2 regions of the Rhizobium sp. WSM409 genome follow, and region 2 is predicted to be linked to the other one. Evidence: riboswitches for the same ligand, from Rfam matches in the RefSeq annotation. Region 2 holds a riboswitch; the other holds the start of a gene.
What was found. A riboswitch is a leader RNA that binds a small molecule or an ion and turns the genes downstream of it on or off. The one in region 2 is predicted to bind thiamine pyrophosphate.

Region 1 (9,185 bases), on a different replicon from region 2:
CGCCCTTGGCGAGCTCGGCCGTCAGGGCGCTGGAGAGCGTACAGCCGGTGCCATGGGTGTTCTTGGTCGGCACGCGCCTGGCTTCGAACCAGTGCAGGCCGGCGGCAGTGGCAAGCACGTCAGGGCTCTCGTCGCTGTCGAGATGGCCGCCCTTGACCAGCACTGCGGCCGGTCCAAGCGCCCGCAAGCGCTCGGCCTGCGCCGCCATCTCCGCCCGGTTTGTCGCGACCGGCTGGTGCAGTAGGGCGGCGGCTTCGGGCAGGTTCGGGGTCAGCAGCGTGGCAAGCGGCAGCAGCCGGCGGGTCAGTACGTCGACCGCTTCGGGCGCGAGCAGAGCGGCTCCACCCTTGGCGATCATGACCGGGTCGATAACGATCGGAATGTCGCGGTGGTCAGTCAGCGCACCGGCAACGGCTTCGGCGATGCCAGCATTGGCGATCATGCCGATCTTGACGGCGTCGACGCGGACATCGGCAAAGACGGCATTGATCTGGTCGGCGACGAATTGCGGCGGCACCAGATGCACGCCGCTGACGCCTTGCGTGTTCTGCGCCGTCAGCGCGGTCAGCACCGCCATGCCGTAGACGCCGCGGGCGGAAAAAGCCTTGAGATCCGCCTGGATGCCGGCGCCGCCGGAGGGATCGGAGCCGGCGATCGAGAGAACGTTGCGGATCATGCGCGGGCCTTTCGGATTTCTGCAGCGATGCGGCGCGTGGCCGCTTCGGGGTCGGGCGTGCCGCAGATGGCGGAGACAACGGCAAGCCCGCTGGCGCCGGCGGCGAACACCTGGGCGACATGATCCGCCTTGAGCCCGCCGATAGCGACGGACGGCACCGGCGAGGCCTTCACCAGCCTTGCAAGGCCGTCAAAGCCGATCGGCTGCTTGTGGTCGGCCTTGGTCGGCGTCGCAAACACTGGCCCGACGCCCGTGTAGTCGACGAGATCAGGGTCGACCGCGTTCGCAAGCGCCTCGCTCTCGACCGACAGGCCAAGGATCATGTCGGGGCCGATCATCGTCCGCGCTCTCATCGCATCCATGTCCTCCTGGCCGATATGCAACCCGTCAGCGCCGATGGCGATGGCCGCCTCGACATCGTCGTTGACGATGAGGAGGGCGCCGGTTCCATCCAATGCCTGTTTCAGGGCGCGGCCGGTCTCGATCATCCCGATGGTGCCGGCATGTTTGACGCGCAGTTGCACCATGGTGGCGCCGCCGGCAATGGCAAGGCGCGCAGTTTCGACCATGCCGATCCCGGCGCAAAGATCGGGGTCGAGGACGAGATAGAGCGAAAGGTCGAAAGCCTTCATGCCGCTGATATCCTTGCCCTGGCGTCAAGCGTTTCGGCGTCGAGCGCGGCCAGCGCATCGAGGAAGCGCCAGGAGAAGGAGCCGGGCCCGGCCGCTCCAAGTGCGGCCTCCTCGCCGGCGATGGCGAAGGTTGCAAGTGCCGCAACCGTCGCGCCGAAGATATCCTCAGGTGCCGTCGCGGCAAAGGCGCCGACGAGGCAGGTGAGCGAGCAGCCGAGCGCTGTGACCTGCGGCATCAAGGCCGATCCGCCTTCGATGCGCACGGCCCGCTCGCCGTCGGTGACGAAATCAACCGCGCCGGTAACGGCAACGACCGCCCGCTGCCGCTCAGCGAGCCATCGCGCCGAACCTTCCGCCTGTTCGACCGGGTCGCGGCTGTCGACGCCCTGGCCGCGGCTCTCTCCGCCGGCCAGCGCTATAATTTCGGAAGCGTTGCCGCGGATGATGGTCGGACGCAGCGCCAGGAGGTCGGCGACGGCGTTACGGCGGAAAGCCGTCGCATAATGCGCGACCGGATCGAGCACCCAGGGTTTGCCGGCGGATGTCGCCGCCTTCGCCGCTGCCTGCATGCCGTCGATCCATTGCGTCGACAGCGTGCCGATATTGATGGTCAGCGCACTGGCGATCCCGGCGAACTCGCCGGCTTCTTCAGCGGCATGCACCATGGCGGGCGAGGCGCCTGATGCAAGCAGAACATTTGCGGCAATGTTCATGGCGACGTAATTGGTGATGCACTGAACGAGCGGCGGCTTCTCGCGCATCGCCTTCAGCATCGCTCCGGGTGTGGTCTTGGTCTGCATATGGCCCCTTTCAGGCGGGGGCGGGCACGGGGCGGTTCGTGCGGGCGATGCCGCGACCCCGAGCGACTCCCTCCGCCGGCATTATCCGGTTCAGGTTCGAAGGGTGCTTCTCAGCCCGTCTGTCGACGGGCGCCCCTGTCTCTCATCGCGCTCTTTTTCGCAGAGAACGGGGCTGATGTCACCCCGAAAATGACAATCCTGCGACCGACGCGGCGCGCGTCTCTTTTACGAAACGCGGTCAGCCGACGAGGCGCTCCTCGTCGACATTTTAGTCAGTCTCAAACCTTCAATCACGCATGCGCTTCCTTGCCGCGATAGACCTCCGGATCGGGGATCGGAACCGCGGCGATCAGCGCGCGGGTGTAGTCATCTCTCGGGTTTTCGAAGATATCCCGCCGTGTGCCGGTTTCGATGATGTGGCCGGCGCGCATGACGGCGACGTTGTGCGACATGCGCTCGACCACCGCCATGTCGTGGGAGATGAAGAGATAGGCGAGCCCCATCGTTTCCTGCAGTTCGAGCAGCAGGTCGAGCACCCGGGCGCGAACGGAGACGTCAAGCGCCGCGACGCTTTCGTCGGCGACGATCAGCTTCGGCTCCAGCGCTAGCGCCCGGGCAATGCAGATGCGCTGGCGCTGGCCGCCTGAAAATTCGTGTGGATAGCGCGTCGCTGCATCAGGCGTCAGGCCGACCCGGCGCAACAGTTCGGCGACGCGGTCCTGCCGTTCACCGTGGTTGCCGATGCCGTGGATGAGCATCGGTTCGCCGATCGCCTTGCCGACGGCCATGCGCGGGTCGAGCGAGGCATAGGGATCCTGGAAGATCATCTGCGCCGAGCGGCGCACGGGGCGCATTTCGCGCTGGCTGAGGCCGGCGATATTGCGCCCGTCGATCAGCACGTTGCCCTGGAAGGGGATGAGACCGAGCACGGCCTTGCCCGTCGTCGATTTGCCGGAGCCGCTTTCGCCGACGAGGCCGAGCGTTTCACCCGGAAGGATATCGAAGGAAACGCCATCGACGGCTGCGACCGGCGGCTTGCCCTTGAAAAACCGGCTTGCGGCATTGCCATAGGTGACGGTGAGGTCGCGCACGTTCAGCACCGGCGTGCGGTCCGGATGCAGTGTCTCGACGGCGCGCTGGGTGATGCGCGGCGGACGGTCGGTGCCGGCAAGCGCGCCGAGCCGCGGGACGGCGGCCAGCAATTGCTGCGTATAAGCCTCCTTCGGCCGCTGGAAGATGGCGAGCGCCGTTCCCTGCTCGACGATCCTGCCGTTCTGCATGATGACGACGCGGTCGGCCATTTCGGCGACGACGCCCATGTCGTGAGTGATGAGGATGATCGAGGCGCCGAATTCGCGCTTCAACTGACGCATCAGCTTGAGGATTTGCGCCTGCACGGTGACGTCGAGCGCCGTCGTCGGCTCGTCGGCGATCAGCACCTTCGGCCGGCAGGAGAGCGCCATGGCGATCATCACCCGCTGGCGCATGCCGCCGGAAAGCTCGTGCGGATATTGCTTCAGCCGCCGGGCCGGCTCGGTGATCTGCACGGCATCGAGCATCTTCAGCGCCACCGCCTCGGCATTGTCGCTGCCCTGGTGCGCGCGGATTGCTTCGGTCAGCTGGTTGCCGACCGACATGACCGGGTTGAGCGAGGTCATCGGTTCCTGGAACACTATGGCGATATCGCCGCCACGGACGCTGCGCATCGCCCGGTCGGAAAGCGTGAGCAGGTCGCGCTCGCCAAGCAGCACGCTGCCGGAGGCGACCCGCAGCGAGGCTTTCGGCAAGAGCCCCATGATCGACAGCGAGGTGACCGATTTGCCGGAGCCGGATTCGCCGGCAATGCAGAGCGTTTCGCCGCTTGCAAGCGCGAAGCTGACATCCTGCAGCACCGGCTTGCGGCCTTCGGGTGTGCGGGCATCGACGCTCAGATTGCGAAGGCTGAGCACCGGTTCTGCGGCGGGCATGGCGTCGTTCACGCGAACACGATCCTCGGGAAGTAGAAGGAAACCACCCAGTTCGGCTGGTCGACGATCTCGCTGATGCGCAGATCGCCGCAGACCGAGCAGAGCAGATAGGCATCGATGGCGCTCATGCCATGTTCGGCGCCGAGAAGATCGATCATGCGCATGACGCTTTCGCGCGCCCCGGTCATCAGGTCAGGGCCGATGCCTGTCGTGACCTCGTAGCCGGCGCCGTCGAGATGGCGGGTGACCGGTTCGGTCGTAGTGAAGCGCGGTGTCTGGAGCTTGGCGTCCTTGACGAGCTCGATCGTCGCTTCGACGTTCATCTGGCTTTCGATCGCCGTGCCGCAGACTTCGCCATCGCCCTGGGCGGCATGGGTATCACCGATCGAAAACAGCGCGCCGTCGACCTCGACAGGCAGGTAGAGCGTCACCCCGGCCGTCAAGTCGCGGATGTCCATGTTGCCGCCGACGCGACGTGGGGGAACGACGGAGTGGGTGCCGGGCTCGGCAGGCGCGACGCCGATCGTGCCGGCGAAGGGCTTCAGCGGCACGCGACCGCCCGGGCCGTAAAGGGCGGGCACCATACTGTTGGCGTCATAAGACCAGACGTGCAGCGCCGGATCCTTGAACTGGTCGGCAAGCAGGCCGAAGCCTGGAATGTTGGCCGTCCAGCCGATGCCCGACGGAATGAACTTGCGTAGCGTCACCTTCAGCGCATCGCCGGGCTCTGCGCCTTCGATATAGACCGGGCCGGAGACCGGGTTGATCTTGCCGAAATCAAGCGCGTTCAGCGTTTCGAGCGTCGCGTCGCTTCCGAGCTGGCCACCTGATGAATCCATGCATTCGAAGTGGATCGTCTCGCCAGGCTTGGCGACGACGGCGGGGGCGAAATCCTTGTTCCAGCCGAAATTATGCTGGGCGCGGTGGATGGTATGGGTGCAGGCGATGCACATGTCATGTCTCCCTCAATTTTATGACGCCTTCCCGGCCGGGACCGGGAAGGCTTTGTTTCTTCAGGGCTTATTGCTTGACGTAGATCGCGTCGTAATTGATGACGCGGGTCGGATCGATGTAGATGTTGTCAGCACCGCCCATACGCAGCGACTTGGCGACGACGCGGCGTTCGTTGATGACGGGGATCCACGGCGCATCGGCCATGATGTCTGTGAAGATCTTGCCCCAGGCGGCGGTGCGCTCGGCCGCCTTTGCCGGATCGGACATGGAGTCGGCGGCAACGGCGCGCTTGTCGAGATCGGCGTTGCAGTACCATGACCAGTTCCAGCCGCCCGGAACCGCGCCGGCGCAGCCGAGGATCGGGCCGTAGAAGTTGGACGGGTCCGGGAAGTCGGCGATCCAGGCCATGCCGCCCGACCAGATCATCGGCGCTTCGCCTTCCGTGCCGCCCGCCGAGATGACGTTTGCCTGGGCCAGCGCCCGGACTTCGGCCTTGACACCGACGGCGGCCAGATCCTGCTGGATCGCCTGGGCGATGCGCGGCTGCGGGTCGGTATTGGTGGAGTAGAGCACGGTCTCGAAGCCGTCGGGATAGCCGGCTTCGGCAAGCAGCGCCTTGGCTTTCGCCACGTCATAGGCATAGCCGGTGAAGGCCTTGTCGTAGCCCGGCATCAGCGGCGGCAGCGGCTGGTTGGCCGGCGTTGCGCGGCCGTTGAGGATGCGGGTGATGCGATCCTTGTTGATCACCATGTTCAACGCCTGGCGAACCTTGACATTGTCGAAGGGCTTTACCTTGGTGTTCAGCGTGATGTAGCCGGTGTGCAGCTGTTCGCCGTCGACGATCATCTGCGCGCCGTCTGCCGAATTCTTGATTTCGAGGAACTTTGCCGGCGGAATGCCGTCGCCGGCAATATCGACCTCGCCCTTCTGCAGGCGCAAGAGCGCCACCAGCGGCTCCTGGCCGACCTCGACCTTGAAGCTGTCGATATAGGGAACGCCCTTGACGAAATAATCCTTGTTGCGCTCGAAAACGAGCTGCTGGCCGATCGTCCAGTCCTTCAGGATGAAGGTGCCGGAGCCGACCGGCTTCTTGCCGAAGTCGCCGGCGGCGGCCTCGACGGCTTCCTTCGGCACGACCGAGGCGAAGTTGATCGCAAGCACGTGCAGGAAGGTGGCGTCGGGGCGCGAGAGGTTGAAGATGACGGTGCTGTCATCGGGCGTCTCGATGCCGGAGAGCGTCGTCGTCTTGCCGGCGGTTTCATCCTCGAAGCCCTTGATCGCGCCGAAGAAGCCGGCGCCGGGGCCTTGAGTCTTCGGGTCGACGGCGCGTTCGATCGAATATTTCACGTCGGAGGCGACGAGTTCGCGGCCGTTCGAGAACTTCACGCCCTTGTGCAGCTTGAAGGTATAGGTCATGCCGTCGGGCGAAACGGTGAAGCTTTCGGCAAGCGAGGGAACCGGGTTCGGCGTGCCGGGCGTATAGTCCATCAGGCGGGAATAGAGGCTCTTGATCATCGACCAGTTGACCCAGTCGTAGCCGATCGCCGGGTCGAGCGTGGTGATGTCGTCCTTGTAGGTGACGACGATATCGCCGCCCTGCTTGGGCGTTTCATCAGCCATGACGGACAATGGAGCGAGCGCCACCATCGTTGCCATGGTCGTCTGTTGCATCCAGCGTTTGAACATCTTGGTTCCCCTTCTTTGGTTGCTGTCAGCGTGTGCGGATGCGCGGATCGATGACCGGCGCGACGAGATCGGCAAGCAGGTTGCCGATGATGATGGCAAGTGCCGAGGTCAGCGTGACGCCCATGATGATCGGGATGTCGACTTGCTGGATCGCCTGCCAGGCGAGCTGGCCGATGCCGGGCCAGCCATAGACCGCCTCGACCACGACCACGCCGCCCATGAACTGACCGATATCGATGCCGATCATGGCGATGATGGGCAGTACGGCGTTGGGCAATGCGTGGCGCAGGATGACTCGCTTCGAGGAAAGGCCCTTGGCGCGCGCCGTGCGGACATAATCCTGGTTTAGCACGTCGATCATCGACGAGCGGACCATGCGGGCGTACCAGCCGGCGCCGCAGATGCCGAGTGTTACGGCAGGCAGGACGAGATGCGAGAAGCTGCCATAGCCACTCATCGGAAACCAGCCGAGCGTTGCCGCCAGCAGGTAGAGCAGCAGAAGCGCAACGAGGAACTGCGGCGCCGAGGTGCCGACAAAGGAGGCCATCATCACCAGTCGGTCGACGAAGCCGCCGCGGCGCACGGCGGCGATGGTGCCGAGCGTCAGGCCGAGCACCACCTCGACGAAGATGCCGGCAAGCATCAGCGTCAGTGTTGCCGGCAGGCGCGCGGCGATCAGCGTCCAGACATCGGTCTTCTGCGCATAGGAGCGGCCGAGATTGCCGTGCAGCAGATTGCCGAGATAGGTGCCGAACTGGACCAGCAGCGGCTGGTCGAGGCCGAGTTCATGGCGGATGTTGGCGACCGTCTGGGCGGTGGCGCTGCGGCCGGCGATCATGCGGGCCGGGTCGGCCGGAAGGGCGTAGAGCAGCACGAAGGTGATCGCCGCGACACCGAGCAGGATCAGAGCCGCCTGCGCCAGCCTGCGGAGCATGAGTGATGCCATCAGCCCCTCCCGCGCTGGGTCGGGTCGAGAATGTCGCGCAGCGCGTCGCCCACCAGATTGAAGGAAAGTGCCGTCAGAAGGATGATCGCGCCGGGAATGAAGACCAGCCAGGGGGCGGCCTGAAAATAGCTTTGGCTCTCGAAGATGATGTTGCCCCAGGAGGGCTGCGGTGGCTGGACGCCGACGCCGAGGAAGGAGAGTGTGGCCTCGAGCAGCACGGTGGTGGCGATGCCGAGCGTCCCCCAGACGATTGCCGTCGGCATGAGGTGCGGCAGGATATGCATGAAGAGCACACGCATATGGCCGGCGCCGAGCGAGCGTTCGGCCATGATGAAATCGCGCTCCACCAGGCCGCGAGTCTCGGTATAGACGATGCGGGCGACCTGCACCCAGTTGACGAGCGCGATCACCATGGCGACGATCCAGAGGCTCGGCTTCAGCAATGCGGCAAGCACGATGGCGAGCAGCAGCGCCGGAAAGGCCATCATTAGATCGGTGAAGCGCATCAGGATGTTGCCCAGCAGCCCGCGGAGATAACCGGCAACGATGCCGACGAGGAGGCCAATCGCCACCGCGATGCCGTTGGCGACAAGGCCGATGATCAGCGAGGTGCGGGCGCCAAAGAGCAGGCGGGAGAAGAGGTCGCGGCCGAGCGTGTCGGTGCCCAGCAGATAGGGCCCGCCCGGCGGCAGCGGTGCGCCTTCGAGCGAGAGGCCGTCAAACATCTGCTCGTCGGGGCTGAACGGCGCGATCCACGGCGCTGCGATGGCGAGCGCGATGACGAGGGTGACGACGATCAGGCCGAAGAGCGCCGTCGGCTGGCGGATCATCTGTTTCAGCACATGCATCAGCCGGCCTCCGGCAGGGGTTCGGCACCCGCCAGGATGAAGGCTGATATCTGCTCCATCGGCAGGCGGCGGCGCATGGCGCAATTGCGCAGGATTGCGTAAGCGTTCTCCTCGTCGATGCCGTGTGCGGCCTGCAGCTTTTCGACGGCGGCGTGAACAAGCGGCCGCAGCCGGACGCGCTCTTCGAGATATTGCAGCTTTTCCGCAGTCGCCTTGCGCTCCTGATGAATGGAGACGGCCATGACAAGCGCCGGATAGACGGCCGATGTGGCGATCGGCTTGGCGATGATCGCGCCGGCGCCCTGTCCGAGCGCCCAGGCGATGCGGCCGGGCGCTTCCGAACCAAGCAAGGCGACGACGGGGCAAGCAGGCGTTTCGCCGTTCCAGGGCAGCAGATCGTCCCAGCCCTGGTCGGCATCGACGATGACGAGATCGGGCAGTGCCGCAGCCGAAAGCGGCGCCCATTGCAGCGTTGCATGGATGCCGAGCAGGCGAAGCTGGCGGATCAGCTTTTCGGTGTTGCCGTCCTCGCGATGCAGGACCATCGCCTGCCAGCCGGTGAAATTGGGTGTCTCTCTCATGACACCACCCTTAGCCGTGGAAAGGCCTGGCGGTTGCGGCCGGTCAGATAGGGGTCGGCGGCGAGCGGCGGCCGTGAGGTGACGACATCGAAGCC
Region 2 (9,185 bases):
TCATCCGGTCGGCAAAGGTGCCGCTGTCGCCCTCATCGGCATTACAAACGATATATTTGCGTTCGCCGGCGGCCTCGAGAACGGTCTTCCACTTGATGCCGGTGGGAAAGCCGGCACCGCCGCGTCCGCGCAAGCCGGAATCGGTGATTTCCTTGACGATATCGACTGGTGTCATCGAAACGGCGCGGCGAAGGCCGGCAAGACCGCCATGCGCCTCGTAATCGCCCAGCGAAAGCGGATCGGTGACGCCGCAGCGGGCGAAGGTCAGGCGGGTCTGTTCCTTGAGGAACGGGAGGTCTTCAACCTCCCCGAGACAGAGCCGATGCTCGCCTCCATCAATCATCCCGGCATCGAACAGATCAGGCACATCCTTCGCCTTCACCGACCCGTAGCCGATGCGCTTGCCGGCAACCTCGACCTCGACCAACGGCTCCAGCCAGAACATTCCGCGCGAGCCGTTGCGCACGATCTCGGCATCGAAGCCGCGGGCGGCGATCTCCTGGGCAATCGCCTTTGCCACCTTTTCGGCCCCGAGCGCCAGCGCTGCGGCATCGCGCGGAACATATATCCTGACCGTCATCGGCGTGCCTCCGCGACGAGTTCCGCCGCCGTCTGATCGTCGACCCGGCCATAAACCTCGCCGTCGAGCATCACCGCCGGCGCACAGGCGCAGAGCCCGAGACAGTAGACCGGCTCCAGCGTCACGCCGCCATCGAGCGTCGTCTGATGAAAATCGATGCCGAGCAGCGCCTTGACACGTTCGGCCAGCGCATCGCCGCCCATCGACTGACAGGCTTCAGCGCGACAGAGCTTCAGCACATGCCGGCCGGCGGGATGGTCGCGATAATCGTGATAGAAGGTCACCACGCCATGCACCTCGGCGCGGGAGAGGTTCAATTCCTCCGCAATAACAGGCATGGCCTCCTGCGGCACATAGCCGAATTCTTGCTGAACCTCGTGCAGAATGGGAAGCAGCGGCCCTTCGAGAAAGCGAAGATCGGCGATGATGGCTCGGGTGCGTGCTGCAATATCGCCTTCGGCGATATGAATGGTCATAAGGCAGCCCTCCCGGCGGCTTGCTCGTTGCGAAATAGCGGGCCTCCCCCAGCCGAGTGCTATTCCGTAACCACCATCTCAGGGAAGCAGCCGGCGATCAATAAAGCTATCTCGTTGCTTGATAGGTTTTTTCTATCAAAGTTCTTCATCTTGCACGAGCACTCTCGCTTCATGCAGCAAAGCCGAGACAAGCGGCGTGAAGGGCTCGCGATAAGGCGCAACAAGGCCGACCAGATGATGCGCCTCTGGCTCGACGATCGGGATCATGCGGATTTCCACTGGAAATCCGAAGGATTTTGCAACGTTGCGCGGCATGATGCTCGCCCAGCGTCCGGTCCTGACATGCGAGAACAGCACGATCATCGAGTTGGATTCGAGCGTCGGATGCGCTGTGGCGCCTGCTTCCGTCAAGTGGCGGTTGATGATGCGGCGGTTCTGCATGTCGGCAGTCAATAGACAAAGCCGAAGGTCGCCGATCTCCCGCCAGGTCACGTTGTCGCGATCAGATAGCGGGCTGCCGGCAGCCGTGATCAGATTATAGCGCTCGGCATAGAGGGGAACGGTCGTGACCCGGCCGAGCGGCTCGTTTTCGAGATAGGTGATGCCGGCATCGATTTCGAGGTTTTCAAGCATGCTCAGCACCTGCAGCGAATTCCGCGAGACGATCGAGAAGGTCACGCCGGGGTGCCGCTCCTGAAAGGGCGTGGTGATGCGCGACAGCATGGCAAGCGCGGTCGGAATGGCGGCGAGGCGAATGTGGCCGGAAAGGCCGCGGCGCGCGGCGCGCATCTCCTCGCGCATGGTGCGGGCATCGCCGACGATGCGCCGGGCCCATTCGAGCACACGCTGCCCCTCCGGCGTCAGCCCCTGGAACCGCGAGCCGCGCTGCACCAGCATGACGCCGAGCTGATCCTCGAGCTGCCGGATGGCGGCCGAAAGCGTAGGCTGCGAGATCCCGCACTCCTCCGCGGCGCGGCCAAAATGCTTTTCATTGGCAAGGGCGATGAAGAATTCCAGCTTGTCGATCATCCGGTCTCCCGATCCGGCATGACATCATCCGGGTCAGTTCATCTTTGACGCAGCAGCCGTGCTCTGCAAGGGCGATCTCTAGATCAGGATGATTTTAGGCCCGATCGGCCTAAAATCTGAATCCTGATCTAAATCAAAGAAATAGAGCATGATGTCGTCCGTAAACCGCGCACACTTTTCGGCATCATGCTCTAACTGTTTTCTGCAACCGGAAAAAGATCGAACAGCGATTCGAGGAAGGCAAGCACGCTGACATTGCCGATGCTGTAATAGACCAGCCTGCCCTGGCGGCGCGTATGGACCAGGCCTTCTAGCCTTAACCGCGCCAGCTGCTGCGAGACCATTGCCTGCTGGATGCCGAGGATATTTTCGATCTCACCCACCGTCCGCTCCTCGTTCGCCAATATGCAGAGGATCAGAAGTCGGGTCTGGTGCGCTAACGCTTTCAGCAGATCGCTCGCTTCGTGGGCTTTTCCAGCGAGTGTGTGCAATTCCTGGCCGGTCATCCCCGGCTCGGGTTTGGGCAACGGCATTCGGTATCTCGGAAGGTAGGCAATGAGGTAGATCAGCACAATAGCATATTCGCACAAGCGAATTGGTCAAAAGTGATGAAATGTCAAAAAAAGTCCAAACAAATCAGCAGATAAGCTGACCTCCATTGATCTCGATCACCTGTCCGGTGATGTAGCCCGAGAGCGAGGGAGCCGCCAGGAATAGGTAGGCCGGAGCACAATCCTCCGCCGTGCCGAGCCGCTGCAGGGGGATGGATTTTCTCGTCTGCTCCAGCTTTTCGCGCGAGGAATAGCGCTCATGGAAATCCGTCTCGATCGTGCCTGGCGACACGCAATTGACGCGGATTCCGTCCGGTGCAAGCTCACGGGCAAGCGCCTTGGAATAGGTCGCAACGAAGGCTTTCGAAGCCGAATAGATCGAGGAACCGGGGCTGCCGCCGGTCAGCGCCGAAATCGAAACCGTGTTGACGATGGCAGCGCCCTCGGCCGCCTTCAATGCCGGCAGCAGCGCCCGCGTCAGCGCCACCACCGATGTCTGGTTGAGCCGCACGACCGCCTCATATTCTGCGTCGGTGAGTGTGGCGGCGGGAAAACGACCAAGCATGGTGCCGGCATTGTTGACGAGCACATCGACCTTATCGAAGAAGGCGAGAGTATCCTCGGCAAATTGCGCTGCGCCACCGACTGCAGAGAAATCGGCATTAAGCAGCAGCGCCCGTCTTTCGGATTCAGCCGTCAGCAGGAAATCCGGCAGGTCGCGTCCCGGCTTGCGCCCGGTATGGACGATCACCTTCGCGCCGCAGTCCAGGAACTGCCGGGCCACTTCAAGGCCGATGCCGCGGCCGGCGCCGGTCACCACAACATTGCGATTTTCGAACAGTCTGGGATGGAACACGAAGCCGTCCTCCTCGCGGACAGTGCCGCCGGTTGTGTCATTCGCCCTTAACATATGAGCGCGCCGACCGAAAGGAAGGCGCGCATCGATCTTTCCGGAAAGACGTACCTTCCGGCGGAAGACTAGTTTTCGGCCTCCAGAAGTCGCGCGCCCGGCCCTTCCTTGCCGAGCCGGTCACAGGGATTGCGCAACGGACAGCTTTCGATCGACAGGCAGCCGCAGCCGATGCAGCCGGTCAGACGGTCGCGCAGCAGGCTAAGCCGCCTGATTCGCGCGTCGAGATCATCCTTCCACAGCGCCGACAGCGTCTGCCAGTCGGCCACGGTCGGCGTGCGTCCCTGCGGCAGGGACTCGAACGCCGCCTGGATTTCCAAAAGCGGAATGCCGACACGCTGCGCCACCTTGATGATGCCGAGCCGGCGAAGCACATCGCGCCCATAGCGCCGCTGATTGCCGCGGGAGCGGATGCTCGAGATCAGCCCCTTGGTCTCGTAAAAATGCAGCGCCGAGACGGCCAGGCCGCTGCGCGCCGCCACTTCGCCGACCGTCAGGAGCTTGCCGAGCGGCGCTGCCGGAATTGTATCCATCGCCTCTTGACCTCAAGATTAGTTGAGGTTTTATAACCCTTGCTCCTGCAATCGTAAAGTCCAATCGCAACAAGGAGCGACGCATGCAAACACCAACCAGGCTGGCTGTCATCTACGGAAGCACGAGAGAGGGCCGCATCTGCGACCGGGTGGTCAAATGGCTGACGCAGGAGCTCCTCCGCTTCCCGCAGTTTGATATCGACATCATCGACCCGCTCGACTTCGCGCTGCCGGCCAACCGCGATGTGACGCACCTAGAAGTCGACAGGCTCGCCGGACGGCTTGGCATGGCCGACGCCTTCATCATCGTCACGCCGGAATATAATCACAGCTTCACCGCCCCGTTGAAATCGATCATCGATTTCTTCTTCGAGCCCTGGCAGGGCAAGCCGGTCGCCTTCGTTTCCTATGGCGGCATATCCGGCGGCCTGCGCGCCGTCGAACAGCTGCGGCTGGTCTTCGCCGAACTGCACGCCGTCACCATCCGTGATTCGGTCAGCTTTGCCGCACCTTGGAACCGCTTCGATCCAGACGGACGACTCGATAATCCCGCCGATGGAATGCGTTTGCTCGATCGGATGATGGCGAGGCTGGAATGGTGGACGCAGGCGCTCGTCACCGCCCGCAGCAATCGTCCCTATGCCGACATAGAGCGCCGCGCGTCTTTTCAGACACGCTAAGGACGCTCTATCACTTTGAATCTGCTCATAATCCTTTCCGAAAATCGATTCCGATTTTCGGGGTTATGCGCTAGCCGCCTGAGCCAGAAAGCTCCGGTTCCGTTCCCGGCAGGTACGGAACCATTGGGAACACCCGGGCAGATCCTCCGCCCGGGTGTTTTCCGTCACATCCGGTTCATTCCGACCGCACGGACGGGTTCGCAATTTTGCGGTTGCGGGGAGAAAACCCCGGTGATAGTTTCCGCGCAAATAACAGGGGGGCTCCGTATTGCCGGGGCTGAGATGTGAGGCGCAAGCCTCTGGACCCTTCAAAGCTGATCTGGGTAATGCCAGCGGAGCGAGGTTCAGATGTTCTCAGGCGCACAAGTGTCACTCTATCCGATGTCCGACAATTTCGTCGGCATCATTCTCGATGCCGTCACGGCGCTCGATCCCTATCGCGACCGGCTGCGCATCGAGACCGATGACATTTCCACACTGCTGGTCGGCCCGCCTGACATTCTCTTCGCCGCCATGCACGACCTTTTCGTCGCTGCCGCAAAGACCGGCGAGCATTGCGTGCTGTCCGCTGCGATTTCACGCGGCTGCCCCGGCGAGCCCGACGACGCCATCTGCGGCGTCAACCCCTCCCTCGGCCAGGCGGAGCCGCTTGCCGAGCGTATAACAGCCGCACTTGCCGCGGTTGAAACCACCGCCGAGACCGGACAGCCGACCGCTGCGCAATTCTCGCTCTACGTCATGGGAACCGGTACCCATATGGACGAGATCTACGGCTGCATCGACTTCCTGAAGCGCTCCGGCACCTTCGACCGTGCCAAGAATTTCTGCACCAGGCTCTCTGGCGACGCCGGCGCGGTCTTCTCCACCATTCGTGAGGCCTTCCTTCGCTTCGGCGACCCCGAGGGACATGTGACGCTCGACATCACAGTGTCCGCCAATACAGCGCCGCGCGTCTTTTCAGACGCGCCAAGGACGCTGTAACACTTTAAATTGCTGCATATTTTATCCTTAAATCGATTCCGAATTCAGGAATTATGCAGTGCCCGACGAAAGCCTGAAACGAACGCTGATGACACTGCCACAACCATCGGATTCGCGCCTTGCCGCGCTCCGCGCCGCTCTCTACCGGGGCATACCCGCCTTGCTCGCCGGCTGCGTTTTTTTGGCGGCATGGGAACTCTATGTCGATCTCTCCGGCATCAAACCGTCCATCCTGCCGGCGCCTTCGCGCATCGTCATGCAGGGCTGGCTGAACCGCGAGGGACTGATTGCCAATACCTGGCCGACGCTCGGCGCGACACTCGGTGGTTTCGCCCTGTCGCTGGCCTTCGCCTTCGCCGCCTCGATCCTCATGGATTTCGTGCCCTTCATGCGCCGGGCATTGCTGCCGGTCTTCATCGCCAGCCAGACCCTGCCGCTGGTGGCGATCGCCCCCCTCGTCGTCCTTTGGTTCGGCTTCGGCCTGTTGCCGAAGATCCTGCTGGTGGCGCTCGTCACCTTCTTCCCGCTGCTCGTCGCCTTGCTGCAGGGCTATGAATCGACTGACCGCGACATCGCCGAATTGCTGTATTCGATGAAGGCGAGCCGCTGGCGCATTTTCCGTCTGGCACGGCTTCCCTCCTCGCTGCCCTATTTCTTCGCCGGCCTGCGGATCTCGATCACCTATGCCGTCGTCGGCGCGATCTTTGCCGAATATGCCGGTGCCGCCCGCGGCCTCGGCATCTATATCCTCAACGCCAAGAACAACTTCCGTCCCGATCTCGTGCTCGCCGCCGTCATCGTCAGCGCCGTGCTGACACTCTGCCTCTTCGGGTTGACGCTGATGATCCAGCGCCTCGTTATGCCCTGGCAGCCATCCGGGGAGCAGCGCCGATGAGCGATGCAATGGTTGAACTCAGCAACATCTCGAAGTCCTTCGATGGCATGAAGGTGCTGGACGACATTTCACTCGCTGTCGCAAGCGGCGAGTTCGTTTCGATCGTTGGCCCATCCGGCTCCGGAAAATCGACGGTGCTGCGACTGCTGACCCAGGCGCTTCGGCCCGATTCCGGCACCATGCTTTTCAAAGGCGCGCCGCTGGAACAGGCGCCGCATTCCTTCGCCTTCATGCCGCAACGCGATGCGCTGATGCCCTGGCGCCGGATCATCGACAATGCAGCACTCGGTCTCGAAGTGAAAGGCATGAGCCGTCGCGCGGCCCGCGCCGCTGTCGCGCCGCTGTTCGAGCGCTTCGGCCTTGCAGGCTTCGAGCAACACTATCCCTCCGCGCTGTCAGGCGGCATGCGCCAGCGCGCCGCGCTGCTGCGCACCGTCGTCCAGACCCAGGACATGCTGCTGCTCGACGAGCCTTTCGGCGCCCTCGACGCGCTGACGCGTACGCAGATCCAGGAATGGCTGCAGGGCATGTGGACCGAGCACCGCTGGACGGCGCTGCTGATCACCCATGATGTTCGCGAGGCCGTGTTCCTCTCCGACCGGATCTACGTGCTTTCGGCCCGTCCAGCGCGTATCATCCGTGAATTCCGCGTTCCCCTGCCCCGTCCGAGAAGCATCGCCGATCTCGGCTCGCCGGCGGCCCAGGCGATCGAAACCGAAATCCTGCAAACCCTGCTTCATCCGCTAGAACAGGATGATTTTAGGTCGGTCGGCCTAAAATCTGAATCCTGTTCTAATTTAAAGAGTTAGAGCATGATGTCGTCCGAAAACGCTCACACTTTTCGGCATCATGCTCTAGAGACCTGAGGAGGTCACCATGCTGCTTCTCACCCGTCGCCAGACGATCTTCGCCGCCATCGCGGCAAGCGTCGCCGGCCGCACTGCCTTTGCCCAATCGGCGCCCGCAAAGGTTCGCATCGCGCTCGACTGGACGCCCAACACCAACCATATCGGCATCTATGTCGCCAAGGCGAAGGGCTTCTATGCCGATGCCGGGCTCGATGTCGAGATTCTTCCCTTCACCGATACCAGCGCCGGAACGCTGGTGTCGAACGGCGTTGCCGATTTCGGCATCAGCAGCGAGATCGAGACGCTGACGCAGCGCGCTGGCGGCGGTGACGTGAAGATGGTCTACGGCGTCGTCCAGACGGAAACCGCACGCCTGATCTTCAAGGGCGGACGCGACGACATCAAGAGCCCGAAAGACCTCGACGGCAAGACCTATGGCGGCTTTGGTGGCACCTGGGAGAGCGCGCTGATCTCCGCGATGATCCGCAATGACGGCGGCAAAGGCGACGTCAAGACCGTCACCCTCGGCACCTCCGCTTACGAGGCGCTGGACAATGGCTCGATCGATTTCACGCTGGAGATCTACACCTGGGAAGGCATCGCTGCCGAACTGGAAAACCGGAAGATCGGCCGCTTCCACTATTCCGATTATGGCATTCCCGACGAGCAGACGACGGTCATCGTCTCCAGCGACGCCTATCTCTCCGCAAGTCGGGACCACGCCCGCGCCTTCATCCAGGCGACACGAAAGGGTTATGCCTACTCCGTCGACCATCCCGACGAAGCCTGCGACCTGTTGATCTCTGGAAGCAACGGCGCACTGATGAATACGGAACTGGTAAAGGCTTCTCAGAAGGCATTGATCGAGGGCCACTTCCTGAAATCCGAGGCCGGTGTGATCGGTAAGCTCGACCCGGCAAAGGCCGAGGCCCTGGGTGGCTTCCTGATCGAGAATGATATTCTGGTCGATGCGAATGGCGCCGCACTCAAGGAGAAGCCGGACTTCTCCACCTATTATACCAACGAACTTCTCGACTGAGCCCAACGCCTGCCTTGCCCGTCGTGACTTTCCGCTGCAAAGTCCGAGACCCCGGAGCATGATGTCGTCCGAAAACCGCTCACACTTTTCGGCATCATGCTCTGGGCAGGGCGGGGGATAAGATGCGACAACAGGAGAGACTGGCCGGAGCGGACTTTCTGCGCGCGACGGCCTGTCTGCTGGTGCTCGCCCACCACTTCGCGCTGCGGCTGGATATGCGCAGAATCCCCGAGGAACTCGGACCGGCCGCAAATATCCTCCGCTTCGGCAATTTCGGCGTCGCCATCTTCTTCGTGCTCAGCGGCTTTCTTCTTGCCCATCCCTTCTGGCGCGCGCTCGACGCGGCCAGCGACATGCCGAGCCTGCGGCATTACACGATACGCAGGATGGCGCGCATCACTCCGGGCTTCTGGTTCGCCGCCACCGTCGGCTTCGCCCTCAGCCTGACGCTGCTGGCTCTGCCGCTGACGCCTGAGCTTGTGCTCCGCTACGTCTCCGGGCTGCTGTTCATGAGCCAATGGCATTGGCGCACCTTGTTTCCTGTCGAAGCCGACGGGCCGCTCTGGTCCATTCCCTTCGAGGTCACCAGCTATGTGCTCCTGCCGGTCTGCTTTCTCGTGCTGTTTCGTTTGCCTTTCCTGAGGCAGCGCCCGTTGCTTGCCC

Region 1: linked by a shared signal. The riboswitch ahead of thiM (hydroxyethylthiazole kinase) and the one ahead of AC25BC_RS19930 (YkoF family thiamine/hydroxymethylpyrimidine-binding protein) in region 2 are both predicted to bind thiamine pyrophosphate.

The regions. Positions count from the first base shown of each region.
Region 1 covers NZ_JBYGKP010000003.1:479,013-488,197, forward strand. Annotated here, with positions in the region: gene thiD (bifunctional hydroxymethylpyrimidine kinase/phosphomethylpyrimidine kinase) at 1-676, opposite strand, end outside; gene thiE (thiamine phosphate synthase) at 673-1,308, opposite strand; gene thiM (hydroxyethylthiazole kinase) at 1,305-2,108, opposite strand; TPP riboswitch at 2,159-2,255, opposite strand; gene AC25BC_RS29945 (ABC transporter ATP-binding protein) at 2,399-4,087, opposite strand; gene AC25BC_RS29950 (acetamidase/formamidase family protein) at 4,084-5,028, opposite strand; gene AC25BC_RS29955 (ABC transporter substrate-binding protein) at 5,096-6,715, opposite strand; gene AC25BC_RS29960 (ABC transporter permease) at 6,741-7,661, opposite strand; gene AC25BC_RS29965 (ABC transporter permease) at 7,661-8,509, opposite strand; gene AC25BC_RS29970 (ANTAR domain-containing response regulator) at 8,509-9,090, opposite strand; gene AC25BC_RS29975 (transporter substrate-binding protein) at 9,087-9,185, opposite strand, start outside.
Region 2 covers NZ_CM172794.1:4,040,443-4,049,627, forward strand. Annotated here, with positions in the region: gene AC25BC_RS19895 (formate dehydrogenase beta subunit) at 1-580, opposite strand, end outside; gene AC25BC_RS19900 (formate dehydrogenase subunit gamma) at 577-1,056, opposite strand; gene AC25BC_RS19905 (LysR family transcriptional regulator) at 1,192-2,085, opposite strand; gene AC25BC_RS19910 (ArsR/SmtB family transcription factor) at 2,277-2,618, opposite strand; gene AC25BC_RS19915 (SDR family NAD(P)-dependent oxidoreductase) at 2,722-3,492, opposite strand; gene soxR (redox-sensitive transcriptional activator SoxR) at 3,615-4,079, opposite strand; gene AC25BC_RS19925 (NADPH-dependent FMN reductase) at 4,163-4,759, shown strand; TPP riboswitch at 5,004-5,117, shown strand; gene AC25BC_RS19930 (YkoF family thiamine/hydroxymethylpyrimidine-binding protein) at 5,108-5,740, shown strand; gene AC25BC_RS19935 (ABC transporter permease) at 5,829-6,635, shown strand; gene AC25BC_RS19940 (ABC transporter ATP-binding protein) at 6,632-7,444, shown strand; gene AC25BC_RS19945 (ABC transporter substrate-binding protein) at 7,512-8,522, shown strand; gene AC25BC_RS19950 (acyltransferase family protein) at 8,645-9,185, shown strand, end outside.